Regions from separate parts of the Shewanella oneidensis MR-1 genome, predicted to be linked through region 1. Evidence: predicted binding sites of a transcription regulator. Region 1 holds the regulator's gene; each other region holds the start of a gene.
What was found. Region 1 encodes MetJ, which represses methionine synthesis genes. Its sites were predicted from a motif close to TAGACGTCTAGACGTCTA; they were not measured.
Positions count from the first base shown of each region.

Region 2: a site for MetJ is predicted at 8,009-8,026, ahead of serA (phosphoglycerate dehydrogenase). Genes of this name have one in related genera too.
Region 3: a site for MetJ is predicted at 5,657-5,674, ahead of msrA (peptide-methionine (S)-S-oxide reductase MsrA). Genes of this name have one in related genera too.

Region 1 covers NC_004347.2:4,204,344-4,215,185, forward strand. The annotation lists gene SO_RS18815 (HlyD family secretion protein) at 1-718, opposite strand, end outside; gene slyA (transcriptional regulator SlyA) at 727-1,200, opposite strand; gene SO_RS18825 (methyl-accepting chemotaxis protein) at 1,420-3,324, shown strand; gene metF (methylenetetrahydrofolate reductase) at 3,373-4,266, opposite strand; gene SO_RS18835 (bifunctional aspartate kinase/homoserine dehydrogenase II) at 4,503-6,896, opposite strand; gene metB (cystathionine gamma-synthase) at 6,908-8,071, opposite strand; gene metJ (met regulon transcriptional regulator MetJ) at 8,293-8,607, shown strand; gene SO_RS18850 (sulfite exporter TauE/SafE family protein) at 8,704-9,447, shown strand; gene nrfD (NrfD/PsrC family molybdoenzyme membrane anchor subunit) at 9,599-10,543, opposite strand; gene SO_RS18860 (4Fe-4S dicluster domain-containing protein) at 10,546-10,842, opposite strand, start outside.
Region 2 covers NC_004347.2:888,780-899,621, reverse strand. The annotation lists gene panC (pantoate--beta-alanine ligase) at 1-375, shown strand, start outside; gene SO_RS04075 (hypothetical protein) at 672-1,193, shown strand; gene SO_RS04070 (S8 family serine peptidase) at 1,251-3,758, opposite strand; gene SO_RS04065 (curlin) at 4,157-4,576, shown strand; gene SO_RS04060 (curlin) at 4,591-6,099, shown strand; gene SO_RS04055 (helix-turn-helix transcriptional regulator) at 6,313-6,984, opposite strand; gene SO_RS04050 (DUF2238 domain-containing protein) at 7,355-7,960, opposite strand; gene serA (phosphoglycerate dehydrogenase) at 8,118-9,347, shown strand; gene ygfZ (tRNA-modifying protein YgfZ) at 9,482-10,438, shown strand; gene SO_RS04035 (response regulator) at 10,546-10,842, opposite strand, start outside.
Region 3 covers NC_004347.2:2,439,745-2,450,586, reverse strand. The annotation lists gene nadA (quinolinate synthase NadA) at 1-300, opposite strand, end outside; gene SO_RS10735 (dihydrolipoyllysine-residue acetyltransferase) at 435-2,042, opposite strand; gene SO_RS10730 (alpha-ketoacid dehydrogenase subunit beta) at 2,052-3,029, opposite strand; gene SO_RS10725 (thiamine pyrophosphate-dependent dehydrogenase E1 component subunit alpha) at 3,033-4,211, opposite strand; gene astE (succinylglutamate desuccinylase) at 4,374-5,408, opposite strand; gene msrA (peptide-methionine (S)-S-oxide reductase MsrA) at 5,687-6,166, shown strand; gene pgm (phosphoglucomutase (alpha-D-glucose-1,6-bisphosphate-dependent)) at 6,277-7,929, opposite strand; gene seqA (replication initiation negative regulator SeqA) at 8,000-8,551, opposite strand; gene SO_RS10700 (alpha/beta fold hydrolase) at 8,848-9,624, shown strand; gene SO_RS10695 (DUF2788 domain-containing protein) at 9,726-9,947, shown strand; gene ybfE (LexA regulated protein) at 9,959-10,231, shown strand; gene fldA (flavodoxin FldA) at 10,287-10,814, shown strand.

The DNA.
Region 1 (10,842 bases):
GAAAATCGGCAATAATATCCAATTTATCAGAAACTAAAGCGAGTAGTGGTTGGCCCACAGCGGCAAAACTGCCCACTTCAAGTTGCAGGTTGGTCACCACCCCATCTTGGTCGGCACGGATTTGGGTGTAAGACAGATTCAGCTCAGCTTGCGCTAACGCATTCATCGCTTGGCGAACTCTAAGGTTATCTTCGCCATAGAAACCACGGCTCACTTTAAGCTTTTCAAGGCGAGCATTCGCAGCTAACAAATTCGCCTCGGCGGCGGCCGCATCACTATCGGCTTGATCGCGCAGTTGCTGCGAAACCCCATGAGTCACATAAAGTGCATCTAAACGTTTGGCCTCACGGCGTTTTTGCTGGGCAGTCGTCGCACTCGCATTGACTTCTGCCTTAGCGGCTAAAAGAGAAGCATCAAGCTCCGCATTATCTTGGCGCACTTGTTCTAGGGCCAATTTGGCATGCGATACGGCTAATTCAAAGGGCGCTGGGTCGACTTGAAACAGTAAATCGCCTTTGGCGACCACTTGGTTATTGTTCACATTAATGCTTTGGATCTTGCCGCTGATCTGCGGAGTCACCTTAGTCACTACGCGGGTGGCCATAGCCTGCGGGGTTAATGGCATCATAGTGTCGGCAAACATAAAATAGCCAAATACGGCCACAAAACCGAGCATGGCGATTTTGACCAAACGGGCAAATTGTTGATCCGGTGTCATCTTATTTCTCACTCAAGAATATCTGTGCTGTTGGCCAACTTGGCCAAGGCGTTTTCACTAATTAGGCTAATGATGCGTTCAAACTCGCCAAGCTCAGTGGCGCTAATGCCCGCTAATAATTCACCGCGCACACGGATAATCCGCGCTTCGACTTGCTTTAATACATCCTTTCCCGCGGGCGTTAGCGAGACGATTCTGGCGCGCTTGTCTTTAGTGCAACAATGACGCTCGACTAAACCTTGTTCCTCTAACTGCCCTAAGGTGCGCATTAAAGAAGCCAATTCAATTTCCAGCGCATCCGCCAACACCTTTTGGCTCACGTTATCGCCCAGACGCAATAACTTCCACAATGCGGTCCAGCGAGGATGGGTTAACCCAAGTGGGGCTAATTCAACATCTGCCACGGTACGCCACAATCGGTGCAGGCGGCCTAAGTGTTCCGCAAGGGATAACTCCTTTAACCGCTCGAGTTCTTTATACATGATGCTTATCCATTTACTTAGCCTGCTAAGCATTATACATAGTTAGCAGGCTAAGTAAATATTTTCTGCTCCCAAAAGATCTGTGCACGCTGCCACGAAATCCGCAAAAAGCCGAAAAACAACTGAAAAAGGTTCACCCGCTCGCAAATATAAAAACTGGTATCTCTATAATATTCAAAAAGATATTCAGACAGACATACGGATACTGGGAGGTTTACTGTGAAGAATTTAAACATTAGCACTCGGATAGTGTTAGGCATCAGCCTACTGCTATTTGCGGTGATGAGCTTTATCATGCCGCTGGTGCTATCGGAATTCAGTCGCCAAATAAGGGAGTCTGAACAACGGGAATTACATAAGCTATACGAAACCGCCGTAGCGAATATCGTCTCATCGGGACAAAGAGCACAGGCGATGGCAACTTTAATCTCACTCACACCTGAGATCCAAAGCAATTTTGCCGAGCGCGACCGTGAAGCCCTCTTACAACGCACTCAACCACTATTTATGCGCCTTAAACAAGATTTTGCGGTGCAGCAATTTCAGTTTCACACCCCGCCCGCCACCTCATTTTTGCGCTTACATCGCCCTGAAAAATTTGGCGATGACCTCACCGCGATCCGTAAAACCATTGTCGAAACCAACACCCAAAAACAACCACTCAGCGGCTTAGAATACGGGGTTGAAGGCTTAGGCATCCGCGGTCTCGTGCCGATGAATTACCAAGGGCAACATACGGGTTCGGTCGAGTTTGGCATGTCATTTGGCCAGCCCTTCTTCGACAACTTTAAAAATGCTTACCAAGCAGAAATAACCCTTTTGCTGCCTAAGGACGGTAACTTTGTCCCCTTTGGTGGCACCTTTACCACCGACACCAGCGCCTCAAGCGAACTCAACAAGGTGATGCAAGGTACTGAAGTGATTCGCACCATCGATTTAGACGGCAAGAGCTACGCCCTATATCGCCATGGGATGCAAGACTACTCGGGCAAAACCTTTGGTGTGCTGGATATTGCACTGGACAGAAGCCACTCTGAACAAGCTATGTCCGATATTCGCTTTAAACTCATCATGATAGGCTTTATTGCCTTCTTAATTGGCACCGCCATTGCTTGGTTTATCGCCAAGAGCATTACCCGCCCGATTGCCGAAACAACCAATGCGCTCAATGACATTGCCGAAGGTGAAGGCGATTTAACGCGCCGGATTGAAGTGAAGAGTAAAGACGAAATCGCGCAGCTTGCACTCGCCTTTAACCGTTTTGCAGAAAAGATCCACGCGACTGTTGCTCAAGTCTCTGACTCCACCAGCTTACTGGCGACATCGGCCGAAGAAATGTCCGCCATTACGAATGAAACTCAGCAAATGGCGAAACGGCAACACCTTGAGACCGAACAAGTCGCCACCGCGATGAATGAAATGGCGGCAACAGTACAAGAAGTTGCCCACAATGCGACTGATGCCGCTGACGCTGCAACCCACGCCAGCGAGTCAACTGAACATGGTAAGTTGCTGGTTGAAAAGGTCATTTCGACCATTAGTCTGCTGGCGGATGAAATAGCCCATGCAGCTAAAGCCATCAACGAACTTGAACGCAATACCGCGCAGATTGACTCGGTATTAGTCGTTATCCGTAATATTGCCGATCAAACCAATTTGCTCGCCCTCAATGCCGCCATTGAAGCTGCCCGTGCGGGTGAACAAGGCCGCGGTTTTGCGGTGGTGGCAGATGAAGTACGTACGCTCGCCAGCCGCACTCAAGCTTCAACCAGCGAAATTCAGCAAATGATTGAAGCCTTGCAACATAGCGCCAAATCGACCGTCAGCACCATGAATACCAGTACCGCCACCACGCAAAACTGTGTTTCGCTGGTACACGAGGCGGGTGAAGCGCTCGAAGCCATTACCCAAGCAGTGTCCACCATTAGCCAAATGAACATTCAAATCGCTAGCGCCGCCAACGAGCAATGTGCTGTGTCGGCGGAAATCAATAAAAACGTCAATAATATTAATGATATTACGATCAATGCCACCGAGAGTGCCGTGCAAACGGCGCGGGCGGGAGACGAGTTAGCACAGCTGTCGATGCGCTTAACCACACTCCTCGCTCAGTTTAGGATTTAAGCAAAACAAAACGCCGCTAAATAGCGGCGTTTTTTTATGCTGTTAACGTTATACCGCCTTTGGACGAACCCCTAGGGTATGGCAAATCGCATAGGTCAATTCCGCACGGTTTAAAGTGTAAAAGTGGAAATCCTTCACCCCTTCGCGGGACAACACTTTCACCATATCAATCGCCACGTTAGCGCCCACCAGCTGACGGGTTCCGGCATCATTTTCAAGGCCATCAAACTGCTTATGTAACCAGCTTGGTAAGCTCACATTGGTCATACCCGCAAAACGCTTTAACTGGGTAAAGTTAGTCACGGGCAGAATGCCGGGAACGATTTCGACATCAATCCCCGCCGCAACGCAGCGGTCGCGAAAACGCAGGTAAGATTCCACATCGAAGAAAAACTGGGTAATGGCGCGGCTCGCACCAGCATCGATTTTACGCTTGAGGTTAATCAAATCCGCCTGAGCGTTAGCCGCATCTGGGTGCACTTCTGGGTAAGCGGCTACCGAAATATCAAAGTCAGCCACAGAGCGCAGCAGGCGCACTAAATCCACCGCAAAGCGAGTCGGTTTTGGGCTACCCGCAGGTAAGTCACCACGCAGCGCCACTATGTCGCGAATACCCGATTTCCAGTAATGCTTTGCCAGCTCTAACAACTCTTCATCACTCGCATCAACTAAGGTTAAATGCGGCGCGGCGACTAAGTTAGTCTCTTGTTGAATACGCTCAATCACGCCGTGGGTGCGGTCACGAACGCCCGAGTTTGCCCCATAGGTTACTGAGACAAATTTAGGGTTTAGCGGCTCTAAACGACGGATAGAGTTCCACAGGATCTGTTCCATTTCAGGGGTTGATGGCGGGAAAAACTCAAAAGAAACATTAATATCGCCATTAAGTTCAGACAAACTTTGGTTTAGCGAATGCGAATGTTGTGCGTGATGAAAAGCCATGTGTATTTCCTCAACCGCCCGAGTGCGACACTTATCGCGACTGGTACGACTATTAATGCAGTAGTTTAACCCATATGGACGTTTGGACGTCTATATGTCCATATACTAGAGAAACTGGCCGTTAAGTCAAGCCAAAAAATCCCCATTTGTGGTAATTTCTGCCCCATAGATGAGTCTATTTATTCTAGACAATAAAAAAGGACTCAAATGAGTCCTTTAAGCTTTTGAATTTAAATCTATTCTTGCAGAAGATCGCGGCAGATCTGTGTTAGATCCGATTGTACCGCTGCTGCCGTCACTTCACGGCCCGCACCCGGCCCACGAATGATCAAAGGATTACCTTGATAGAAGGCTGAGCGGATCACAAACACATTGTCTCCGGGCGTGAGGTTGGCGTAGGGGTGGCTCGCATCAATCCACTGTAATCCCACCTCGGCTTTGAGGACTGCGCCGCTATTATCCAAGGAAGCGACATATCTCAGCACCTTGTTTTGTTCCGCCGCTGCGCCATATTGCTGCAATAATTCATCATCCAGCTCACCGATACGGGCAAGGAATTGCTCCAGCGGAATATCCGCTAAATGAGCAGGCACTAAGGAGCGCAGCTCAATATCCTCAAGCTCGATTTCTAGGCCGATTTCACGGGCTAAAATCAGCAACTTGCGCTGCATATCGCGGCCAGAAAGATCGTCGCGAGGATCGGGTTCGGTAATCCCTAAACCACGCGCTTCAATCACTAATTCCGAGAAGGGTTTGCTGGTATCGTATTTCTCAAACAACCAGCAAAGAGTGCCAGAGAAAATCCCGCCAACAGCTTCAACACTATCGCCACTGTTACGCAGATCGTTTAAGGCGTGCTGAATAGGTAAGCCCGCGCCGCAACTGGCGTTATAGCGCCAGAATAAACGGCGATAACCGAGTTGTTCCTTCAGCTCGCGGTAGAACGGCAGTGGGCCTGAACCCGCCAGTTTGTTCGCGCTGACCATATGGATGCCACGCTCGAAAAACTCTGGGTATTGCAGAGTTAAACTGGCGCTGGCGCTGATATCTAATGCAATCAGTTCATCACAGTTAAGTTGTTCTAACTGTTCAAATAGATGCTCATACTGCCAAGGTGTTGCTTCGTTATCGAATTCTTGCTGCCAGCTTTGTAGATCCACCCCCTTAGACTTAATCAGGGCTTTACTGGAAGTGACCAGACCGACTAACTCGACTTGCGCTTCAAGCTCTTGATTTAACGAGGGAGAAACTGACTTAAACAGCTTCACCCACGCCTCGCCAATATTGCCCACACCCAGCAGCAATACCCCAATACGTTTGCGCGGGCCAGCGCAGCGGCGATGCACTTTTTGGGTCAGCAGATTAACCTGCGACTGTGGCACTAAGGTCACAAGACTTAAATCACCACTGAACAAGGGCTTAGCATCGCGGCTCAATAAGCGGGCAAAACTGCGGCGATAATGCTCGGCATCGGCACTCACAAGCGCCACTAAACCGAGTTCGGTATTAATTTGCAGATCTCTAATGCCGAGGGCTTCGGCCTGCGCATCCAATAACTTTTGTACTTGTTTTTGGTTTTCAGCGGTATAGGCAAGTTCGAGTCGTTGATGCGCCGATACCCAATGTGCCAGTGGCGTTAATCCCGCCTCCACCAATTGATCAAGCAAACTGGCCACATCGCCCGCAATCTTAAAGCCAAATAACACCACGGCATTTAGATTGGTCACCACGGGCGCACTCGCTGAGGAACTGTGCGGCGCAATCAGGGTAAAGTCGGTGTGGGAGGCGTAGCTTGAGCGCACAGCCAAGCTCACCTCAGTGTTAAACAGCGGCTGCAAAGTGCGTGAATGCAACACGGGTGAGCCTAAACGCGCCAAGCGGTCGGCTTCGGCGAGGGACATGCTCTTGAGTAATTTCGCATCGTTGATCTTATTCGGGTCAGCGTTAAATACCCCTTCAACGTCGGTCCAAATGGTCACACGCTCAATGTCGGCAAGGCTAGCAATTAAGCTGGCACTAAAGTCAGAGCCATTGCGGCCAAGCAGCAAGGTATCGCCGCGCTCGTTAGCACAAATAAAACCGGTGATCACTAAGCGCTCGTTAGGGTGGGCCGCCAGTAAGGCTTGCACTTTGGCGCGGGATTCTTGCACACGGATTTGCGGCACGGCGGCCTCGTCGGCCACAAGAATCGAGCAGGCATCCACATGGCTTGCGGCCACACCCGATTCGCGCAGCAGCGCTGCCATCAGCCGTGCTGACCAACGCTCACCAAAACTCACCACATGGCTAATTTGATAATCATTACGTACATCTAAAGATAACAGACTGATTAACTGGGCTTTATCCGTGGTTAAACGCTCACGTAAATCCCGCGCTTGTTCGTTAGATAACAGCTGCTCAATCAAGCCTTGCTGATAGCTGATAAGGACTTGTAATTCTTCTTGCCATAATTGGTTGCTGTCGCGCAGTGACAACAACTTATATAAAAAGTTAGTGGTTTTACCCGCGGCAGACACCACCACCAGATCATCACTGTGGCCATGGGTTAACAGAATATGGGCGACTCGGCGGTAACAATCGGCATCGGCTAAGCTGGAACCACCAAATTTATGTAAGTGACAACGTGCCATCTATTATTCCTCTACTGACAAGCCGCTACGGCGGCCAATCCTGCTTGAATATCTGCAACTAAGTCGTCGGCATCTTCAATACCAACCGACAAACGTAATAGGGTGTCTTTAATGCCAGCTTCAAAACGCGCCTGCGGCTCCATCGCCCTGTGGGTCATGGTCGCAGGCACGGCCACTAAACTCTCAACGCCACCTAAACTCTCGGCAACGCTAAATAAACTTAACGCATCTAAAAAGGCGACCACTTCAGCCTCACCGCCCTTAAGCTCAAAACTCAGCATAGCGCCAAAGCCTTTTTGTTGCTTGGCGGCAATGGCATGGCCAGGATGATCCGCAAGACCTGGGTAATACACTTTACTGACCACAGGGCTGTTACTCAGTAACTCCACAATACGCTGAGCATTGCGTTGGTGCTCGCGAATGCGCACGGCCAAAGTACGCAGGCCACGCAGGGTTTGATAACTATCAAACGCGCTACCGGTTAAGCCTAAGGTATTTGACCACCAATGTAAGGTCTCACCAATTTGGGGGTCTTTGGCGATCACCGCGCCGCCCACCACATCGCTATGGCCATTAATGTATTTCGTGGTGGAGTGGATAACGATATCGGCGCCGAGCAATAGCGGTTGCTGCAAAATCGGCGACAGGAAAGTGTTGTCCACTACCACTAACGCGCCCACACCATGGCTCGCCTTCGCGATAGCCTCAATATCGACGACTCGCAGCAAAGGGTTAGAGGGGGTTTCAATCCACACCATTTTAGGCTGCTGGGCGATGGCTTGCGCAAGCGCTTGGTTGTCGGTTTGATCCACCACCAGCAATTTAAATTGGCCTTTTTTCGCCAAGTTAGTGAATAAACGGTAAGAGCCACCGTAACAATCATGGGGCACCACCAGTAAATCATCGGGGCCCAGTAAAGTGGTCACTAAGGTAATGGCTGCCATACCAGTACAAGTCACCACACCCGTTGCGCCCTTTTCCAACTTGGCTAAGGCATCGCCTAAAATACTGCGAGTCGGATTGCCGGAGCGACTGTAGTCAAATTCGCGCGGATTTTTATGACCATCGAAAGCGTAATTCGTCGACAGGTAAATTGGCGGCACCACGGCGCCATATTGAGTATCGCTTTCGATACCCTGACGCACTGCCAATGTGGCTAATTGACGCTCAGTCACTAATTTTCCTTCGGTCATCGGAATTCCTAAGTTCGCAAAGAGATGTCTGGACGTCTAAATGTACCTAAGCCCAGTGGTATCGTCAATAGGCGTTAAGACGTTTAGACGTCTAAACATAAAGAAATCTGTTTGCAATCGCTCAGAAATAGTAGCAATAATTTGACTGTAGTCTGTAAGGGTTTAAAATCTGCCCCGAATTTAGCGTTATAACAGGTGAGTCAATGACTGAATGGAATGGGGAATACATCAGCCCCTATGCTGAACATGGCAAGAAGAATGAACAAGTAAAGAAAATTACTGTGTCTATTCCGCTCAAAGTGCTAAAAGTCCTCACGGATGAACGTACGCGTCGTCAGGTCAACAACCTGCGCCATGCGACCAATAGCGAACTGTTGTGCGAAGCATTTTTGCATGCCTACACCGGCCAGCCTCTGCCTGATGATGCCGATCTGTCGAAAGAGTGCCCAGACAGCATCCCCGCCGAAGCGAAGCGGTTGATGGACGAAATGGGGATCGAGTGGGAAGACATGGAATAACGCTTAAGCGTCCATAACCCTGCCGTAACTAATTATTAGGGATCGTTAATGCCATCCGGCAAAGTAACGATCCCTATTTTGTTTTGATGGAATCCTATGTTCTCCTTGATCGATCCACAAACGCTTGCCATCGCGTCTGTGATTGTGTTTTTAGGTGCCCTCACCCAGAGCCTGATTGGGTTTGGCTTAGCCGTGGTCGCCAGTCCGCTGCTGTATATCGTCGATCCCCAATTAGTACCCGCCCCCGTGATTGTGATGGGATTTTCCATCGCGCTACTCACCCTATTGCGTGAACGCGGCCATTTAGAATTCAATGGCTTGCAATACGCGCTCCTAGGTCGGGTGCCCGGTGGCTTTATCGGTGCCAGCTTATTACTGTTTGCGCCGCAGCCAGTTCTCGGTCTGGCGATTGCCGCGATTGTGACGGTTGCCGTGGTGCTCAGTTTGTACAAATTTAGCTTACCAGTGAACAAAACCACGCTCTTTGGGGCTGGCGTTATCTCGGGGATCTTTGGCAATATTGCCGCCATTGGTGGCCCACCGATGGCGATTTTATTGGCGGGTAAGGATGCTTCGCAGTTTCGCGCGGCGCTATCGGCCTTCTTTATCTTTAGTTCAGCCATTGCCTTGACGATTCTTGGCATAACGGGCCTACTTGAAATCAAGCACTTCTGGCTGTCGTTAATGCTATTGCCCTCGGTATTGTTAGGCTATCTCGTGGCGGGTAAACTGGTGGGCAGTGTTGATAAACATAAAACTAAAATGGCGACCTTAGCCCTCTGCGCTATCAGCGCCTTAGTGCTCACGGTCAAATCTGTGATTGAGTTATTACCGCAATAATCCCCTGCAAATAGCTGCCATAAAAAAGCACCGTTTAACGGTGCTTTTTGTTGGTGTGGATGCAAGTTTTCATCCATTCGAGCATCACTTAATCGCATTTAAGTGATGCTTATTGCTCTAGCATCAATACGTTAGTTCTAGCATCAATACGTTAGTTTAAGTAGCTTTGGCCCGCATACACAATAAAGTGTCTCAGCGCGAGCACGCCGGTTAAGCTGGCACAGGCCACCATAATCATTGCGCCCTTAGTATGGCGAGTCGCGGCGGGAAGCAGCATAAACAGCAATGGCACACCAAAGCCAATCCCCACGACACCAATCCAGAATACGCTTGCCCACACGCCAGAGGTGAGTGATGCTAGCGCCGCAGCCGCCGCACCGCCCTTAAAGTACAAGGCGCAGAACAACATAAACAGGAACATGATTTCGATTGCCATCACTGGTAGCTCTAAGCCATGCATTTTGGCTAACGTCTTGTCGTGACTATCGGTTTTGAACATCACCAGTGCCAGCACCGCATTGGCCGCCGCACCCGCTGATAAACCAGATACCAAGAACAGTGCTGGCAATACCGCAGTGTTTAGCATCGGATAGGCATTCATGGCCGAGATTAAGAAGCCAGTGTAAGCGCCCACACCAATGGCGAGGACAAACAACAGCACTTCAATCAGCTTTCTAAAGGGCATAAGCAGCTTAGCGATAGGCACTAAGAAACCTAAGCCCCACTTTGGCAAATCGTCACGCAGTACTAAAATCGCGTAGGCAAATGCCAAGGGTGAGTAAGCCAGCAGCGCTAATACCCCAATCGCCATCACTGACTGGAAGTTGTAGTTAATTAAAATCAACCAGAAGTGGAAAGGCTTAGTTAAATCAAACACTAAACAAGCCAAGCCTAAGCTGATGGCCACAGGGCCAATAATTGCCGCGGCCTTGAGGATATTGCTCTCAACTTGCGTTTGTTCTTGATTGAACCAACGCAAACCGATACCAATCAGCAAACTTCCGGCGGATAAACCCGCCATAAACAGATACACGGCGATGACCCAGTGCCAAGTGACGGGATCATATTGCGCCATATCGCCCCAAGTATTGTTCATAATCAAATCCCCCCTCTTTTGGTAGGAACGCGATATACCCTAGGTTTAGTGCCTAAATGGGTCTTATCTTGGTAAGTGATCTTAGTGTTGAGCAGTGTGGCCACTTCACTTTGTGGATCGTTAGCATCGCCAAACACCAAGGCATCGGTTGGACACACAGTCACACAGGCTGGCTCTTCACCACGGGCTAAGCGGGTGTCCTTACAGAAGTTACACTTGTCAGCCACTTTGGTTTCGGGATTCATAAAACGCACTTTGTAGGGGCACGCCGCCACGCAGTACATACAACCCACACACTT
Region 2 (10,842 bases), 1.7 Mb from region 1:
GTGATCCGCACTATGGTTGAAGACTTATCTTTACCCATTGAAATTATCGGTATTGACACTATTCGCGAAGCCTCAGGTTTAGCCATGAGTTCACGTAATGGCTACCTTACTGCGCAAGAAAAAGCCGCTGCGCCCGCACTGAAAAAAGCCATTGATGCCATGGCGCAAGGGATAAAGCAAGGCATCAGCATCGAACAAGTCACCGAGGAAGCCAAAGCGAGCTTAACCGCTGCCGGCTTTACCCCTGATTACTTAGAAGTTCGCCATGCTGATACCTTAGCGAAGGCTGAAACCCAGGATAAAGCCCTAGTAATTTTAGCCGCAGCTTACCTTGGTAAAGCGCGGCTTATTGATAATCTGCGCTTTGATCGTTAAGCATCAATTTAAGATTTGAGAAAAGGAGCTTAGGCTCCTTTTTTATTACCTCTGCACTACTCGTATTTTGGGGCGTCTAGCTGAGCGTCAAAAAATTTCCATTGTCAAAAAACTGGTTTTATTCTTTAACTTACGTCATAGTATTCACAAATGTTAACCTTAAGTAACATATGTTTATAGCACACGGATTGATACCTGCTAGAGTTTAAATGGGGAGAAAACAACTCCATTTTACTCTGGCTTAGTACCCATAGTGATAACTTCATTCATCGCGTATACAAAGGATTTGTCGTCGAATGGCAAGACTCATAGTGACCCTTATTTGCGTAACCCTGCCCACTGCAGCGCTCGCAAATACCGTCTATAAATGTCGTAAAGACGATAAAGTCGTCTTTAGCCAAACCGCTTGCCCACAGGAATATAGTCAACATAAAATTGAATATCAGTTAGGGATAACGACTGAAATTGATTCCGATAAACGTGAAGACAAAGTCGACCCGCTGCATGCCTTGCTAAATAGCCAGACTTTATCCAAGGATAAATTGCTGCAATTACTCGACGGTGAGCTCTATCGTTTAAAACAAGAAAATAGCTATTTTGATATCCTAAGGGCAAGTGAATTACAAAAACTCGAACGTCAACGATATTGGCAAAATAAAGAGAAAACAGATCCTGACTACTTAAGCCAAGTAAATAAAATTAATGCTCATTTCGATGAGCTTACCTCGATCAATCGGCAACTCATGCAGCAATTATCCGAACGAAAAACGCAAATTGGCGCCGAAACTCAGCCGAAGAAATTATCAGATAAACATTAACATAACGACCATAAACAAAAGGCGACCCTAAGGTCGCCTTGTTATTTTATCCATCCATTAGAACTGCGCGACAACTGGCGCAGAACATAATGTTCCTGTCGTTTCACACACTTGATAAGTCACACTTGAGGCGGTGGTCGTAAAGCGATCACGATAGCTACCATCGTTCTCAGTCGTTACCACCAACTCACCATTCCGGTAAAGGGCAACGTTTTCACCTAAAGCACTATCCCAAGTGAGATCTACCATTGCACTGCCACGGCGCGATACTAATGCGCGGCTAACAGCAGCATTAATATTATGCTCATAGACTTGTACAGGCATCGTCACAGTGTTGCTGTGATCCATTGAATCGGTCACAGTCAAAGACACAGTATAAGTACCCGCAGAGGTATAAACATGGCTTGGGTTCATCTCAGTAGAGTTTGTACCATCACCAAAGTCCCAGCTGTAACTGACGATATCATCATTTGCATCTGTACTGGTGTTGGTGAAGGCTACGCCTAATCCTTCAACGGCAAACTCAAAACCTGCAACAGGCGCAGCTGGGGAAGCCTCACCTAAGCCGCTGATGACTAAGCCCCAGTTATTAAGCGTTCCGGTATCTGAACCCACATTGTCATCGACAGATAATGACCAAGTACCACGTACATTTTCACCATCGAATGCGCTTAGATCCCAGCTCTTAACGATATTATCAGCACTGCCACCATCGCGGTTATGTAACACCACTTGAGTACCCGCTGGTGAGGTTAGCACAACGCGTAAGTCACCAATCCAAGTGTGACTGATATTCACGTCAGCGAGCACACCAAAAATCTGTACATCGTCGGCGACTTCTATTGTGCTAATAACGCCATTAGGGTTGTTATCCGGAATGGCTACAGAGTTCTCATTACCATAGGTAAAGTCGTTTAATCCTTGTGGGAAGACATTAAGCGACACGACTTTAGACTTTTCAATCGCACCATCATTGCCCGTCACCGTAATGCTGTAATCACCCCAAACCGTTTGCGCGGTTGTCGCCACGTTTAAGGTAAATGAACCACCCGCAGAAACGGTTGAACTTGATAATGAAACCCCTTCAAGTGCAGGTGACACGCTGACAGTCAATGCGACATCACCATCCCAACCTGCCACACTGCCAACACTGAAGTTATAGCTTGCAGCGCTGCCTGCTTCGACAGATTGTGAAGCCGGTGATACGGTGAACTTATAGCTAGGTGATGGGTTTGCCTGCTCCAGCGCATTAGCCACATTGAGGCGAGTACCCGCAACCGTTTTACCGGTTAAATCCGCATTCGCATCACCTGAGGCCATCAGTAGTTCTTTCATTTCAACAGGTGTTAAGTCAGGGTTTAATGCCCAAACGAGAGCGGCGGCGCCCGTCACGTGGGGAGTTGCCATCGAGGTACCAGAGTAAGTCGCGTAACCACCGCCACGGACAGTTGATAAAATCGCCGAGCCTGGCGCGCCCATATCAACACTGGTTAAACCCCATTGTGAGAAGTCTGACATACGGTCATTGCGAGTTGTACTGGCAATGGAGAACACCACATCAGAGTTATAGCTTGAAGGATAGTGTGGGCTCGCATCATTATCGACGGCATCGTTTCCTGCTGCGGCAACAAATAAAATCCCTGCTTCACCACCCGCTTCAATTGCATCTTTTAATGCTTGACTAAAGCCGCCACCGCCCCAAGAGTTGTTGGTCGCTTTAATATCAACCCCATGATTAACCTTAAGGTTGGTGAAATAATCGATACACGCAATAGCGCCCGCGGTAGAGCCATAACCGTCAGTATCGAGGAACTGACATCCGGCAATTTTAACGTCCCAGTTAACGCCTACTACACCGACACCGTTATTACCTTTAGCGCCAATCGTGCCAGAAACATGGGTACCGTGGCCGTTTCCGTCCATTGGATTTCCGTTATTATTCACGGCACTGTAACCATGAATATCGTCGATAACACCGTTTGCGTCATCATCGATGCCATTGCCCGCAATTTCGCCCGCATTGACCCACATATTGGCTTGCAAATCGGGATGGTTGTAATCCACACCGGTATCGATAACGCCAATCACCACATCAGAGCTACCTGTGGTGATTTCCCAAGCTTCAGGTGCATCGATATCCGCATCGGCAGTGCCACCGCTTTGGCCAGTGTTATTCATTCCCCATAGGCTGGCAAAACTTGGGTCATCAGGTGTACCTATCGCTTTGATAATATAGTTAGGCTCAGCGTATTTCACCGCAGGATGACGGCTGATCACCTTAATGGCATCTTCAATATTGGCGCCTTTACGCAATGCTAAACGGGCCAGCTTGCCGTTAAGTAAATGCGGAAATTTATCGTCGACACCATCGGCATTGACATCGGTTAATGTTCCACGAATTAAACGCTGAGCCGCCGAGCGCTCTGCTTTAGTTGCATTGTCTTTATACACCACGAGAATGGCATCTTTTTCATAGACAGGGGCATCTTTTGCCATAGCCGGTACGGCTGACAACGTCATAGCTCCTGTAATTGCTAACGCCAACGGTGAGAGTTTTATCGACATATTGAGCTTCCTATAGTCCTTTACGTTGAAATTCTGGAACGGCAATTACGCAACCTCCACTCAAGGTTGAATGGATAATAGCGGCGAATTTCCAGCATGTTTGCCGATAAATTGTTGCCATAATGTTTCAACTTTAAAAAGCACCGAAAAGCTAAATACAACTTAACTACTAGACCAACTTGGTAGGATAAAAATAGGGTAACCGTGAGGTTTAATCGACAAAAAACTGGATTTTCATACGATTAACAAAAGTCAGCACGATTAACATTTAAATTACACCATCGAAATAAATACCCTTTCGGCCAATTGTCTCTCAGCACTATGACTCGTAACTTGATGCCTGAGTTGGAAGGAGTCTTTACTCCGACCAAAACACCCATACATGCAAGGAGTCACTTGTGCCAAATCCACTAACACGCTTTTTGGTACTGCTTCTCTTGTTATGTAGTTATCTGACACCCACCCATGCGGCAGATGTCAGTGAATTGCCAATTACTCTGCAAGCGCTCATTGAGCGTTCAGGACGCGATAATCTTATCGACCTCGTGCAGCAAGGAACTGCAAACCAAGGGATAGTGTTCCAATCAGGCAGCGATAACAGCGCCTACGTGACACAAGCGGGTAACGATAACATTTCCCTCGTGACACAGATTGGTACCAATAATGAAGTCCAACTACTGCAAGTCGGCGCTCAAAATAAGGCATCAATTACCCAGATTGGCAATGACAACCTGGTGCAATTGAACCAGCTAGGAAGCGGCAATTTTTCGATTCAACAGATTGCGGACGGTGCTGCAATCTCAATTACTCAATATTAAACAGGGAGAGTCACATGAAATCACAAGCTAAAATGTCATTGATTGCTTTAGCCATTACAGCTGGATTAAGTGGTCATGCACTAGCGGCAAGTACGATCAACGAAATCAGCGTTAAACAAACTGGCGAAGGCCAAGACACCTTAGTCGCACAAACGGGGGTTATTAACGCAGCTGCAGTGACCCAAACCGGTAATGCACAAGTCGCCACAGTAGTGCAAGACGGTGTGTGGCATGAAGCCCAAGTTAATTCAACTGGCGATGCCAACGAAGTGACGGTTAGCCAACAAACAGACTGGCATGTTGCCGCTGTTGATGTGACTGGTAATAACAACGAAGCTGAAGTGACTCAAGACGGCTTCTTCAACCAAAGTAGCAACGATGTCGTGGGTAACGACAACCTCGTTTCTGTTAACCAATTAGGTGAGCTGAACGAAAGCTACGTTGAAATTACTGGTAATGAAAACAGTGCATTTGTTGAACAAGAAGGTGATGAAAACCTTGCCGTATTCCGTGTTGAAGGTGATAACAACGACGGCGATATCAAACAATACGGTAACAACAACCAAGCGGGTTTAATTGCTCTCGATCTAAGTGCCAACGTGGGTAATAACAACGATGTCTCCGTCGAACAAATCGGTAATAATAACTTTGGTGCAGCCAAAGGCATCGCTGGTAACGACAACAGCGTTGACATCTACCAAAAAGGTGACAACCACACTGGTTTCGTTTACGCCTTGGCTGGTAGTGAAAACGATATCAGCATGGAACAAGAAGGCAGCAACAACACTGCATATCTGTCAATGACTACAGGTGATGATAACACTGTCGATATCACTCAAGACGGCGATAGCAATACTGTGGGTGATTCTTTAATTGCGGATATTCAAGGTGACGATAACGATATCACCATCAAGCAAAAAGGCGACAGCAACGGTGCAGAATTCCAAGTATGGGGTGATAGCAACGACGTTGACTTAAAACAACGCGGTGATGCCAACTTCGCAACCTTTGGCGCTTACGGCACAGATAACGATTTCGATTTATCTTCTAAAGGTGATAACAACGAACTTGTTGCCTTCGCAACCGGCGAAGACAACAGCATTGAAATCAGCCAAGAAGGTGATGCGAACTTTGCCTACGTCGATGCCACTGGTAACGACAACGAAGTCAATGTAGAGCAAGATGGCGATCAAAACGAAACCATCATCACTGTTGAAGGTAACAACAATGCTGATGTCACTGCTCTACAACACCGTGGCGATCTGAACTTAATCGATTTAATTATCGAAGGCGATGAAAACGCAGCAGAAATCACTCAAGCAGGTAGCGGTAACTGGGTGGGCGGCGATAGCAGTAGCTCATTTGCAGCGAGCTCATTTGGCGTAAGTGGTGATAACAATAGCCTAATGATTACTCAAACAGGTAATGACAACTTAGTATTAGGTTCTCAAGCGGGCAACAACAACAGTATCAGCGTCACTCAAAGCGGTGATATGAACGTTGCGACTGTAGTGCAATACTAATCTTAACCAATAGACAGCTTTCAAGTTGAAGGCTGCTAATAAAAACGGGAGCATTTAATATGCTCCCGTTTTTTATTTATTAAATTAGTAAGTTAACTGCTTATTTTTAACAATCACAAGTGGATTGTCCAAAGGCAAACTGCTCACATACCTAGCAATCTCGACTTACATATACGCAAAGTTCAGCTAGCACTTAACAAGCCTAAATAACGTTTAACTGCAAAACTCAAAATGGGTTTGATAGGTCTGTGCCCAACGCAATAATTCAACGCGATTGCGTGACTGTGTTTTACGGAATATAGAAGAAATATGTGCCTTTACCGTATGCTCACTGATGCAGAGGCGATGAGCAATTTCCTTATTGCGCGCTCCGCTGGAGACAAATTGAATAATCGTTCGCTCTCTTGAGGTAAGTGCTTGCAGCATCGCAACAGTATCGGCGGGCATATCATTTTGCCCATCTAATTTTTGTACCACCCGGCGAAACATCTTGCTGAGCAACGTTCTGTCGTACCACAATTCATCGGCCACCATTTTACGCAGCCCTGTTAGCATCAAATCCATTCGCTGATCGGTAAATAGCAGCCCTCGAATTCCTAACAGCATTGCAGATTCCTGATCTAAGGAATTGCGCTCGACTTGATACAAAGCCACTGGTATATGGGGTACAAGACGGGACGCCAACAGTGGGATACCTTTATTATCTAAGGCTGCGCCTTTCTGAGCAATCAAACAGAAGCTGCGATGTCCTTTATCTACATTTAACTCTAACTCAGAGGCATGTTTAACGATCCGTGTTTTCAATCCAATAGATTCAGCAAGTATCGCTAAATGGCAAGGTGCCGCCACTTGATGTAAAAATACTAACTCATTGATAGTGCTCAATTTACTCTTCTCCCTGAAAAGTATTTCGTTATCTTTATATGAGGCTAGATGAAATATCACGAATATCTCGCCGTACATTTCATTAACATAACCCATTTTGACTAGTTACCGTATGAATGCCATCACCCAAATGTACTAATAACATCTATTTATATGTAGTAAATTCGACTAACTCCCTAAATAGTACCTGTTTACCAGCAATTAATACTAAATGCTATCTACATTACACTCAGGTTTATACCTTAGTCTATAAAGAGATCAATCGAAAGTTTAAACAAAAAATTAACACAGAAATATGACGGTTTAGGGAACAAAAAATCCCCTCAAAATCCTATTCTGAGGGGATTGGGGAACAGTAATAAGTTAGTTATCACTGAGCAGTAAGCTTAGCGATTTGCTTATCCTGTACACGAGACAAACTCAACAAAGCCACAATGGCGCCAATTAAGGCTAAAAACATATCCGATTGGGTATCCCAAACGTAACCCTGAGTCCCTAAAAACGCTTCAGCACCTTCACCTGTAGCTACTGCCACCCACCATTCAATGAGTTCGTAGAAGGCACTGAAAGCGAGTACAAAGCAAGTGGCCAAAAATGCACACCAAGCACCTGGTTTAACTGCTTGATTACGTAACATAATCTCACGAGCTAACATCGCGGGAATAAAACCTTGGGCAAAATGCCCCACTTTGTCGTAATTGTTGCGCTCACTGCCCATCCACTGGGCAATCGTGTCAAATAATGGCACTTCGGCATAGGTATAGTGCGCCCCGACAAACAACACACAGCAATGAACTAGGACTAAAAAATACACTAATGGTGTTAACTCAAAGCGTTTGCGGGTAAAAAATAACAGCGGAACCGCCACTAATGCGGGTAAGGCTTCGAGCCACCAAGTAAAGGGATCGGCAGGTTTTATCGCCGACCACGCTAAAACTGAGAGGTAAATACCACACCAAGCAATTTTATTATTCAATGTTCCTTCCTCTTATGCGATATTGTTCTCATTTTAGAATATTAACTTTAGCCATCTAGCCCTCCACAGTGAGCCCAAAAAGTGCTACTTTGGTGGACAAAGGTTGTCAGCATAGCATATAAGAACCACTTCAATTAATTAAGAGGGTACCCATATCATGGCGAAACATTCGCTTGACAAGGATAAGATCAAAATCCTGTTGTTGGAAGGCGTCCACCAATCTGCTGTAGATGTGTTTGAACGCGCGGGATACACCAATATTGAATATCACAAAGCCTCGTTAGGTGATGAAGCCCTACACGAGTCCATAAAAGATGCCCATTTTATTGGTATTCGTTCCCGTACCCAACTCTCCGCCGATGTATTGAAACGTGCCGAAAAATTAATTGCAATTGGCTGCTTCTGTATCGGCACAAACCAAGTGGATCTTGCCACCGCCGAATCCCTCGGGATCCCCGTATTTAATGCGCCGTTTTCCAATACTCGCAGCGTAGCCGAACTCGTATTAGGCGAAATCATTATGTTGATGCGTGGTATTCCTGAGCGCAATGCCATCGCCCACCGAGGTGGTTGGATGAAAACCGCCGCTGGCAGTTACGAAGTCCGTGGCAAAACCTTAGGCGTGATTGGCTATGGCCATATCGGGACTCAACTAGGCATTTTGGCAGAAACCTTAGGTATGCGTGTAGTGTTCTTCGATATTGAAGATAAATTGCCATTGGGTAACGCTCAGCAAATCCACTCAATGGAGCAATTACTGGCTCAAGCCGATGTGGTCAGTTTGCACGTGCCTGAAACGCCACAAACGAAAGACATGATCAGTACCGCCGAATTTGCCGCTATGCGTAAAGGCAGCATCTTTATCAACGCTTCCCGCGGTACTGTGGTCGATATCGATGCGCTCACTGTGGCACTTAAAGAACGTCACCTTGCAGGCGCTGCAATTGACGTATTCCCCGTTGAGCCACAATCGAATGATGATGAATTTATCAGCCCATTACGTGGTTTAGATAATGTGCTGCTCACGCCACATGTGGGTGGTAGCACCGCAGAAGCACAGGAAAATATCGGTATTGAAGTGGCTGGCAAATTAGCCAAATACTCTGATAACGGCTCAACCGTGTCGGCCGTGAACTTCCCTGAGGTGTCTCTACCAATGCACAAAGGCACCTCTCGCCTACTGCATATCCACCAAAATCGTCCTGGCGTGCTGATCAAAATCAACAAGGCCTTCTCTGAGAAGGGTATTAACATTGCCGCTCAGTACCTGCAAACCACCGCAGAAATCGGTTATGTGGTTATGGAAGTTGACACGCATCAAGCAGAAGAAGCGTTAGTAGAACTCAAGGCAATTGATGGCACGCTGCGCACACGCGTATTGTTCTAAAGCCTAAATCGCGGTAGCTTGCCCCAACTAAGGCGCACATTTCATTTAAGATATGTGCGCCTTGTGCTTTTGAGGCTAGAGGAATTCCGCTACAATCAAGCCTCTTGCATCGCCTTCATTTTCAGGATCTCGCCATGACTATTGCAGTTTCGACACCCAATTGGGATCTGGACGCCTCTATGCCTCCACTTATGCTCGCTAACTTATCCCACCTAGGCCTAATCAAAGTGGCCGGCGAACAGGGCCGGAGTTTTATCCATGGCCAAGTGACCGCAGATATTAGCTCACTTGAAACCAACCAATGGCGCTGGGGAGCACATTGTGATCCTAAAGGTAAGATGCTGGCTAGCTTTAGAACCTTTACGATTAAAGATGCACTCTTGCTGCTGATGCCAAAGGACACCATCGAAGTGGATCTGCCGCAACTGCAAAAATATGCGGTATTTAGCAAGGCTACCCTAAGTAATGCATCGGAGGAATGGTGTTTACTCGGCGTGGCGGGTGAGCAGGCTAACCAATTCGTCACCCAACACTTTGGTGAAGTCGCTCAGGAACTGACTCTCACCGAGCATGGCGCAATTTTAAAAGATGCGGATCGATTTATTTTGGTTCTACAACCACAAGCCGCAAGTGCCCTCATTGCCGAGCACACCGTATTTGATGCCAGCGCTTGGCAAGCATTAGAAATCGCTGCGGGCTACCCCAACCTAGCGCCAAGCCATGCTAATCAGTACGTACCGCAGATGTGTAACCTACAGGCTATCAACGGCATTAGCTTTAATAAAGGCTGTTACATGGGGCAAGAAACCGTGGCAAGGATGAAGTACCGTGGCGGAAACAAGCGTGCACTTTATATCCTCCATGGCACAACCTCGTTAACGATTAATCTAGAAACTAGCCTTGAAATTGCGCTGGAAGACGGTTATCGCAAAGGGGGACAAATCATTGAATTCGTGCAACGCGGTAATCAAGTATTGCTGACAGCGGTATTGGCAAACGATACAGAGAACGATGCCAAGCTGCGTTTTACTGAAGATGAGCAATCCAGTTTGACGGTTCAACCTTTGCCCTACTCTCTCGATGAAGCTTAGTTGTTAGCGGCGTAAGTGCTTGAAGCTTAATAGCTTAGAATGGCGCTCACTCGCGCTAAAACAAAAAATCCCGTTGAATCAAAAGGCGCCTGAGGCGCCTTTTGATATTAATGCTCGAAGTAAGTGTTTCGAATCGCAATCACCTCAGGTAGGATTTGCTTAAACTCCTCCACCAGCTTAGGGTCGAAATGCTGCCCAGCTTGGTTTTCGAGTAGTTCCATCGTCGCTTCAATGGTCCAAGGCTGCTTATAGGGACGCTGTGAAGTCAGCGCATCAAACACATCAGCAATCGCCACAATCCGCCCTTCAATGGGAATATTTTCCTCTGATAAACCATTGGGATAACCTGTCCCATCCCATTTTTCGTGGTGCGTTAATGCAATTCGCCGCGCCATTTGTAGCAG
Region 3 (10,842 bases), 1.8 Mb from region 1:
AATTTTAGCTGTTTCCCCCATAAACTTCACCCCAGCTACGATTAAGGTTTTTGCTGGGTGATCGCGGCCAAAGCGCGCCATTTCGAGGGAATCAGAAACACAGCCACCGGTTTCTTCAGCAAGTGCTTGAATTTCAGGGTCGGTATAATAATGGGCAACTAATACCGCATCTTTTTCAATCAGCAGTTGCTTGATACGTGCCTTATAATCAGCCTTTTGTGCATCAGATAGCGGCACAGGTTTTGGCGGAAATGGATAATCTATGGTTTCGATTGTTGGGGCAAATAAGCTGGAGCTCATAACAAATCCATCAGGATAACAACGTCCGGGAATTATACGTAATTGAGCTCAAAAGATTAACCCATTTGTGAAACTCTGATAAAAAAGGACGCAAAATTGCGTCCTTGTCGTTTATGAATAGACTGTAAATGGGTTTAGCGCATGGCTAACAGCATATCCTGTGGTTGTTCAAGGTATTGTTTCCAAAGATTACAGAAACGGGCAATCGTGCCACCATCAATGACGCGATGATCCCCTGACCAACTCACTTGCATAATCTGACGCGCTTCCACCTCACCTTTGGCATTAAAGCGCGGCAAGGTTTGCAACTTACCAAGCGCAACAATCGCTACCTCTGGCTTATTGATAATTGGCGTCGCAACAGTTCCGCCTAAAGCACCAATGTTTGAAATCGAGATGGTGCCTTCTTTAAGATCCGCTGGCGCCACACGACCACTCCGCGCGGCATTGGTTAAGCGTGTGATCTCAGCAGCCACCTCAAGAATGCTTTTGTCTTGTACATCCTTCACATTTGGCACTAACAATCCCACTTTAGAATCAACTGCCATACCAATGTTATGGCGTGCCTTGTAGGTGATTTCAGTGCAATCGGCATTCACTTGGCTATTGAGCACAGGGAACTGTGTTAAGGCTAACGACATGGCCTTCATAAAGAATGGCATCATGGTCAACTTGACTTCATCGGAGGAATATTTAGCCTTCATGCTTTCACGCAAGGCGACTAAATCAGTTAAATCAAACTCCTCACAATAAGTAAAGTGAGGAATGGTTGACACCGATTCCACCATCAACTTAGCCATCACCGCTTTTACACCACGGATTGGCTCAACGATATCGGCACGGGCTGCACTCGCCACTGTGATAGGCACGGCTGATTGAGTCACACTTGATTGTTGAGTCGACGCAGTGGCCACAGGCGCAACCACAGGCGTCGCGCTGCCCTGCGCTTGGAAGCGAGAAATATCTTCTTTATACACACGCCCATGTTTACCACTACCAGGGACACGACTAAGATCGATATCTAAAGCTCGAGCCATACGGCGCACCGCGGGACTGGCGAGGGCTTTACCTTGGCGAGCGGGTTCTTGTGATACGCTTGCTGTTGCACAAGCCGCTGACGTTGCGGTATTAGCTACAGCGACATTCGTCGTCTCATGAGCAGAAACAGCGGGAATTACACCACCTTCGACTTCAATCGCGTATAAAGGCGCATGAACTTTGGCAAGCTGTCCCTTGCGATAATGTAATTTGACAATTTTACCCGCTTTAATCGCAGGGATTTGCACTAAGGCTTTATCTGTCATCACATCGGCGATAGGTTGATCTTCAACCACAATATCGCCCTCTTGCACTAGCCACTCGACCAGCTCGCACTCAACAATACCTTCGCCAATATCGGGCAGCAGAAACTGTTCAATACTGCTGCTAGCAGCACTGATTGCAGCTTGGTTTGGTGCCGAGTGTTCGACGGTTTGAGGTGCGACTTGACTCGACGGTTCTTCCGCCTCAATTTGAACGGCATAAAGCGGCGCATGCACCTTAGCAATATCACCTTTAGCGTAATATAGCTTAGTGACTACACCAGCAAATGGCGCAGGAATTTGCACTAAGGCTTTGTCAGTCATCACATCGGCGATGGGTTGATCTTCAACAATCGTATCGCCCTCTTTCACCAACCATTCGACTAATTCGCACTCGACAACGCCTTCACCAATGTCCGGCAAAATAAAATCTTTAATCATACCGGACTCCTAGAAGTTCACTGATGCTTTGATGGCTTCAAATGTTTTGAGCGCATCGGGCATATATTCTTTTTCGTGAACCAGTGGATATGGCGTATCTAAACCACATACACGGCTGATGGGTGATTCTAAATACAAGAAGCACTCCTGTTGGATCGTCGCCGCAATTTCACCAGCAAATCCACCGGTTAATGGCGCTTCGTGGTTAACGAGCAGTCGCCCCGTTTTCTTCACTGAATCCGCAACTGTATTCACATCCCATGGTGCGAGTGTACGTAGGTCAATAATTTCGCAGGAAATGCCCTCTTTAGCCGCCATATCGGCCGCTTTCTCGATGATTTCCATCTGCGCGCCCCACGCCACTAACGTGATGTCCTTACCTTCGCGTAACACCTCGGCTTTACCTAGCTCAATTTCATAATCGCCAGCGGGCACGTCACCCACAGAGGCGCGGTATAAACGCTTAGGCTCGAAGAACACCACTGGGTTTTTATCACGAATCGAAGCAAGCAATAACCCTTTGGCCTGCGCAGGATTACGCGGCACAACCACTTTTAAGCCAGGGGTTTGGGTAAAGTAGGCTTCTGGCGATTGTGAGTGATAGTGACCACCTGCAATACCGCCACCATAGGGCGTGCGGAACACAAGGCTTCCCACATTAAACTCATTACCGCTGCGGTAACGGAATTTAGCCGACTCGTTTACAATCTGATCAAACGCTGGGAAGATGTAATCAGCAAACTGGATTTCCGCCACGGCGGTCATACCATTGGAGGCTAACCCGTTGGCAAAACCCGCAATACCTTGCTCAGTCAATGGCGTGTTAAAGCAGCGAGCGCGACCGAATTTTTCTTGAAGACCAGAGGTGGCGCGAAACACGCCGCCAAAATGGCCGACGTCTTCACCAAACACCACCATGCGTTCATCGGCTTGCATTGCAATCGACAAGGCCTCATTGACGGCCTGTAACATATTCATTTCTGCCACGGCTTATAGCCTCCCTGCACTTTTGGGATAGGATTGCGGATATTTCTTGATGTGTTCTTTGAGCTCGCTCAGTTGCTTTTTAAGCGCCGGCGTTGGTTTGTCATACACATCTTCAATAATCTCATCCAACATGGGGATAGGCAGCTTCTCGGCGACTTTAACGGCGGCGAGCACTTCTTCACGGTACTTTTCGTAACGCTGGGCATCATCGGCTTCGGCCAACCAGCCTTTGTTAATCAGCCACAACTTGAAGCGTTTTACCGGATCGTGTTGTTGCCATTTAGCCTCTTCTTCTTTTGAACGATAGCCAGATGGGTCGTCTGAAGAGGAGTGAGCGCCAAGGCGGTAAGTCATGGCCTCAATCAATACTGGCGCGTTGTGCTCAATCGCATAGGCACGAGCTTGTTGAGTTGCAGCCAAAACTGCCAGCATATCATTGCCGTCGACGCGAATGGTGTGCATGCCGTAACCCACGCCACGACTGGCGATGCCGTTACCGGCAAATTGCTCTTCCGTTGGGGTAGAAATGGCATAACCATTGTTACGGCAGAAGAATATCACTGGGCATTTTAATACCGCCGCCATATTCAAACCGGCGTGAAAATCGCCTTCCGACGCAGCACCTTCACCAAAATAGCAAACAGCGACATTGCGCTTGCCTTGCATTTTTAAGCTATAGCCGACACCTGTAGCCTGCGGAATTTGAGTGGCGAGTGGCGATGAAATGGTTTGATAGTTCAGCGCCGCGCAGCCGTAGTGAATAGGCATTTGGCGACCTTTACCTAAGTCCTTTTCGTTACTGAACATTTGGTTCATAAACTGCTCAGTGGTAAAGCCACGGTAACGCAGCGCCGCATGTTCACGATATTGCGCGAGGATCACATCCTCAGGGTCGAGTGCCGCGACACTGCCGACGATCGCTGCTTCTTCACCCGTACAGGTCATATAGAAGCTGATCCGTCCCTGACGCTGGGCGCCTAACATACGTTCGTCGAGTACCCGCGTAAACACGCAAGTATCGTAAATTTTGATGGCTAAGGCTTCATCTATTACAGGCAAAACCGCGGTTTCATAGGTAGTGCCGTCTGCTTGTAGAATTCGAAGGATAGGAATGTGAAGCGATGCCTTATCCAAGAAGCCGACACGGTGCACTGTATCAGTGTTGAGTGTTGCTTTGCTCATATTGTGCTCTTGTTATCTCGTTACGCTGCAGAAGGTCCGCAGTGCCTAATTTATACGAATATGCCGGATGAACATTACGTTAACGTAAACTACCTATCAACCGTTGGCACAGTTCAAATGACAACTAATCCCCAATTTGCATGTATATATTGCTTTACAAACTTAACGAACATCCGGCGCAACTGAGGGGATCAGACAAATCACGGTTCGATTGCCAATGGGCACCTTGGCATTAGGGAATACAATAGATTCAACCTCTTGTTCTACTTTAATTTCTTGCCCCCCCTCACGGGCTAAGACAAAACCTTTAGGAAAAGCTCTGAAGTTTTCGACATCGGTTGCGAAGGTAAATTCAAAATCATCGAAATGTTTGTTAATCACCCGGCACACTTGATACAGATTCACTTTATCCGTGGAGAATGACTCAAGCTGCAAGGGTTTGTCGGTGATAAGGCGAGTAAACATTTCTTGGGCAGCAATAAAACGTGTCATATCGTTTTGTCCCATGGGATACACCTTACCTAACTCAATGGTAAAAGCGTCTGCGCCATACTGCTCGGAAGAAAAATAACTAAAAGTAGTTGTCGGCTCATGGTGAAACAACACGGTATCCACGCCGCTGGCCGCTAAAAACATGATCTGTTCTGCGCTATAAGCGCGACCGGGACGATAGGGATAAATCGCAAACTTTTCATGCTTTGACGCCCGCATTGCAGTATGTAAATCATAGTGAATACGCTGGCGCCCAGCGGCTGCGGCTTTAAAAAAACGGTCTACATAGGTTTCCAGTTTTTTCGCCCGCAGCCGCTCAGGATTAACTAACCCAGGGGGATTAGAGTGCTCACCACTAAACAGACGATTCATATTTTCATCGATAATACGGGTGCCATTATTAATGGCTAGAGGATTGCCGATCAGGAAGAGTGTGCGTTGTTTGGCGATGATTTTTTGTTGGAGAAGCTGTTTGATTAAGGTGTTGCAGAGTTCAATGGGGGCGGTTTCATTACCGTGGACACCGCAGGAGAGAATAACATCCTTACCTTGGGGTTGTGCTGGTTCAAAAACAATTACGCCCGTATCCCACACATTAACCCGAGTATGTTCCCCTAAGGTGAAACTAAACTCATCGCCGAGGGTTTGTGGATTGGCGAGGGTCAGCGCGAGAAAATCCTTCGAATCTAACAGAGCTTGTAACACAGAATTCTCCTTATAATGGCGTGTTAAAGGCAAGTTATGTTGGCAATAACTGAATGTTTCATTGCACTTATCACTACCCACCTTAAAAAGCGCATCAATACTAACACAAGTTTTTAGGCCTTATCTCGGACATTCTGGTCAAACAAGCGCATTTGTCGGTAAAACCTTAGCATCTATCGTGTCTTACCTAACAGCAGATTAATTTAATCAGTACACTTGCTTTTCTAAATGAGTTTCATCACAATCCTTAGCCATCTAGACTTCTATTTGGATTTATCATGGCGTTAGCAACTTTCGGTGCCGGCTGTTTTTGGGGCGTTGAGTATTTCTTTAGACAAGTCAACGGTGTGACCAACGCGACCTGCGGCTACATGGGCGGTAATAATGAAGTAACCACCTATGAAGAAGTCAAAAAAGGCAAGACAGGCCATGCCGAAGTCGTGCAAGTAGAATTTGATCCAACCATCGTCAGCTACGATGAATTACTCGAGGTGTTTTGGAAAAACCACAATCCCACAACCCTCAATATGCAGGGCGGCGATATCGGCACTCAGTATCGCAGTACGATTTTCTTCCATGATCGCGAACAAAAAGCCGCGGCAGAAGCCTCAAAATTGGCCTTTGCCCGCTCGGGACGTTGGGGCTTGCGTCATATCGTCACTGAGATTGTGCCGTTACAGCAATTCCATGTGGCTGAGGAATATCATCAAAACTACATCGATAAGAACAACTTACCAAGTTGTCATCTCGAGTACTAAGCTTAGGAATTCAGTTTAAGTGACACCGACTTCCCCTTAAAACGACATCAAAATAAAAAACGCACTCACGATATAACATGAGTACGTTTTTTTATCGTTCAAACGCTAAATTAAGCGCTAAGTGCTTTATCGATCAACGCTTGTGCGTCTTTAATAATCTCAGCTAAATGCTGCTCGCTGATAAAGCTCTCACCGTAAATCTTAAATAACGCCTCAGTGCCCGATGGTCGCGCTGCGAACCAACCATTTGTCGTCGTCACTTTAATGCCACCAATTGAAGCATTGTTGCCCGGTGCGTGGGTCAATACGGCCTCAATTTTCTCACCTGCAAGCATAGTTGCGTTTAAGGTATCCGCATTGAGTTTTGCAAACTTAGCTTTGTTTTCAAGGCTAATTGGGCTGTCGATACGCTTATAAAAGCTTTGGCCGAACTGCGCGACTAACTCTTGATGACGTTGTCCTGGCGTTTTGCCCGTGACCGCAAGCATTTCGGCAGCGAGCAGTACTAAAATAAAACCGTCTTTGTCGGTACACCAAGTCGTGCCGTCGCGACGCAGGAAGGCGGCGCCCGCACTCTCCTCACCACCAAAGGCAATGGTCGCCTCGGCTAAGCCATCGACAAACCACTTAAAGCCAACGGGCACTTCGAGCAATTTTTTACCGTGAAAGACACAAATCTTGTCGATAAGTGCGCTTGATACCAATGTCTTACCAATGGCTAAGCTATCGCTCCACTCTGGTCGATGGGTTAGCAGATAATCAATCGCCACCGCTAAATAGTGGTTGGGGTCCATAAGCCCAGTGCCCGGACACACAATACCATGTCTGTCGTAGTCAGGGTCATTACCCACGCATAAATCGAAGGACTCTTTATGGGCCAGTAACCCCGCCATTGCATAGGGCGATGAGCAATCCATGCGGATCTTGCCGTCCTTATCCAGTGACATAAAGCTAAAACTTGGGTCGACTTTATCATTTACTAAGGTGATATCGATGCCATAGTGCTTGGCAATCGGCGCCCAATAATGGATACCCGAACCGCCTAGTGGATCAACACCTAGCTTGAGGTTAGCCTTAGCAATGGCGTGCATGTCGACGACATTTTCTAAATCCGCCACATAGGGCGTGATTAAATCAATAGCATGCACATAACCCGAAGCCAATGCATCTGCATAAGCGAGCTTATTGACGCCCTTGAGCGCAGCGCGCAGGTAATCATTGGCACGGGATTCAATCCACGCGGTGATATTGCCTTCTGCAGGACCACCGTGGGGTGGATTGTATTTAATCCCACCATCCTGCGGCGGATTATGGGACGGCGTTATAATGAGGCCATCACTTAAGAGTGCACCATTTTGTGCCGCGGCGTGGTTAGCGCAAATAATGGCGTGGGACACCACAGGTGTTGGCGTAAAACCATCATTTTGCTGGATATACACCGTCACCTTGTTGGCTGCCAACACTTCAATTGCCGATACATAGGCGGCATAAGATAAGGCGTGGGTATCAATACCTAAAAAGAGTGGCCCTTCGATATTCACCGATTGCCGATAATCAACCACGGCTTGAGTAATCGCCCAAATATGATCTTGGTTAAAACTGCCTTGAAACGCCGTTCCACGGTGCCCAGAAGTGCCAAATGTGACACGCTGCTCCGCAGCATCCATATTGGGTTTAATGCTGTAATAATGGCTCATCAGCTTTGGAATATTCACCAGATCCATCTGACTCGCGATTTGCCCTGCCCGTTGATGTATTGCCACCTGATCCTCTCCTACTGGAAAATCGGTTAATAAAATGGAAACGCCGCATCATTGCGGCGTCGATAAGTCGTTATACGCGTTCGGCAATGCCGTTGGCGATTTCAGCATCGCAGCCAAATTGCACCAAAGCCTCGGCTAAAATGGCCCGCTTTTTCGCAGTATTGTTGTTGGTCGTTACCCAAAAACCCGTTTGGCCAATTTCCTTCGGATTTGCAGTGGCGCTGGCCTTGAGTAACTCCTCACGGGAGCGCGCAAAGTAAAGACGATCGCGCCCTTGGATCTGTAAGATTTGTGCAAACTGCGTTTTGTTCAGTTGATACAAGCTCTCGAGCAAAAATAAGAATCGCCCCACCGCACCTTTTTGCTGTTCCAACTTATGTTCATCCACCAATTGATGAAAATCAGCTGCAGCGACAAAAGTTTCGACTTGTGGCACAAATTGTGGTTCAGGCGTTGCAGCCTCTAAGCTCGGTTGGCTGATAGCCTGTGGCTGTGCCTGTTCAACCGTATCGACGGACAGGCCGAGTAATCGACGGAGAATGTCAGAGGCGCTCTCACCAATACGTTCCGTTTTGCTGGCAATATGACGATAGAGCTCTTCATCCACTTCGATGTATTTCATAACCTTATTATCCTTTGTTATTCGATAGGCATAACCGAAAAAATGCACCACAAACGATCCTCGCAAAGGATCTGTTCGATCGTTACCCCAGTGTATCTATCTCTATCAATCTGATAAAGCATCATTAATCTAAAAATGAGTGAAATCGCACATCAAATTAGCACAAGTATGTTAATCGCTGAAAAAGCCAGCAAGTTCGGCACAAATATCATCCGAAACCGCCGCAAGACTTGTCAAACTTAAAGCATACAAGGCACAATTCGCACAACGTTAGGCACCACAGCACAGGCAATTCCATGAATTATGTATCCACAGGTCAGGGAGAAGCAATCCTCCTTATCCATGGACTTTTTGGCAATTTAGATAATCTTAAAGGATTAGGCCAAGCGCTCGAAGCCCATCATCAAGTCATCCGTGTTGATGTGCCTAATCACGGCTTAAGTGAACATAGGCAACAAATGGATTACCCTAGCTTAGCCAAGGCCATGGTGGATTTACTCGATGAGCTCGAGCTTGAGCGTGTCCATATCGTAGGCCATTCCATGGGCGGAAAAATTGCCATGGCTACCGCACTAGCTTACCCAAATCGAATCATCAGCTTAGTTGCGGCCGATATTGCGCCCGTCGCCTATCAACCTCGGCATAATGCAGTTTTTGCAGCGCTTGAAAGTTTACCGCTAGAAGGACACACAGACCGCCGCTTCGCCCTTGCTCACTTATTAGCCGCTGGCATTGATGATGCGACAGCACAATTTTTACTCAAAAACCTCCAGCGCAGCGGCACTGGCTTTCGTTGGAAAATGAATCTCACAGGCTTAAAAAGCGGCTATCCCAATATCATCGGTTGGCACAATCTTCCCAATGAACCACAATTAGTGTTTGCTGGTCCGAGCCTTTTTATCCGTGGCGGCGATTCAAACTATGTCGCAGCAGCGCACCGTGATGAGATTTTGCGGCAATTCCCGCAGGCACAAGCAAAAACATTAGAAGGTTGTGGCCATTGGCTACATGCGCAAAAGCCTACAATCTTCAATCGCATTGTGTCTGAATTTATTGACAAACACACGGTGTAAATGACAATGATTCTCGACCTAAATCATATAGCCGACACCTTGTTGATGTGATATATTCGCGCCTCTTTTAGCCTTAGAGCACTCTAGAGGACTAAGAAAGTATGTTATCTCAGTATATGGAACAAATTGAGACCCTCGGCTTGAACCTGTTTTTTGCCGCGATTTTTTTCTTTATCGGCATGGCCATCCACGATGTGCTAAAACAAGGTAATGTACCGAAATTCGGTCGATTTATTGTTTGGTTAGTATTATTTCTCGGCTGCGCCGGGTTTATTGCAAAAGGTATTATCCAGATGTCCTGGGAAGGTTCGGGCATCGGTTAAACAATAAGAACATGGCAAAAGAAGCAACAGATAGAACCACCATTGACCTTTTTGCCAATGAAAAGCGCCGGGGCCGCCCACGTAGCAATCCTTTGTCCCGTAGCCAGCAACTTAAGGTCAATAAACGCAACCAGATCCAGCGGGATAAAGCCAAAGGATTAAAGCGAATAGAGTTAAAGGTGTCACAAGATTTATATGACGCCTTGAATGAGCGGGCGTTGGCCAGTAACATCAGCCGAAGCCAGTTAATCGAATTAATTCTTCAGCAAAAAATAGAATGCTGAGCAATCAATAGCAGCAAGATTAACGTATAAGTGAACTAGACATAAAGGATAGACAATGGCAACTGTAGGTCTTTTTTTCGGTAGCGACACAGGCAACACCGAAGCTGTCGCCAAGATGATCCAGAAAAAACTGGGTAAGAAAATGGTTGAGGTGAAAGATATCGCCAAAAGCACCAAAGAACAGATCGCAGAATATGACCTGCTGCTGTTCGGGATCCCAACCTGGTATTACGGTGAAGCACAGTGCGACTGGGATGACTTTTTCCCTGAGTTAGAACAGATTGATTTTACAGACAAACTGGTTGCTATCTTTGGTTGTGGAGACCAAGAAGACTACGCAGAATATTTCCTTGATGCCATGGGCATGATTGGCGATATCGTACAAGCTCGTGGTGGTATTATCATTGGACATTGGCCAACTGCGAGTTACAACTTCGAAGCGTCTAAAGGTTTAGTGGATGATGACCACTTTATCGGTTTAGGGATTGACGAAGACCGTCAACCTGAATTGACCGAAGAACGTGTTGATGCATGGGTTAAGCAAATCTACGAAGAAATGTGTTTAGCAGAACTCGAAGACTAAGCTAGCTCCTGTAGAAAAAGCGGCTTAA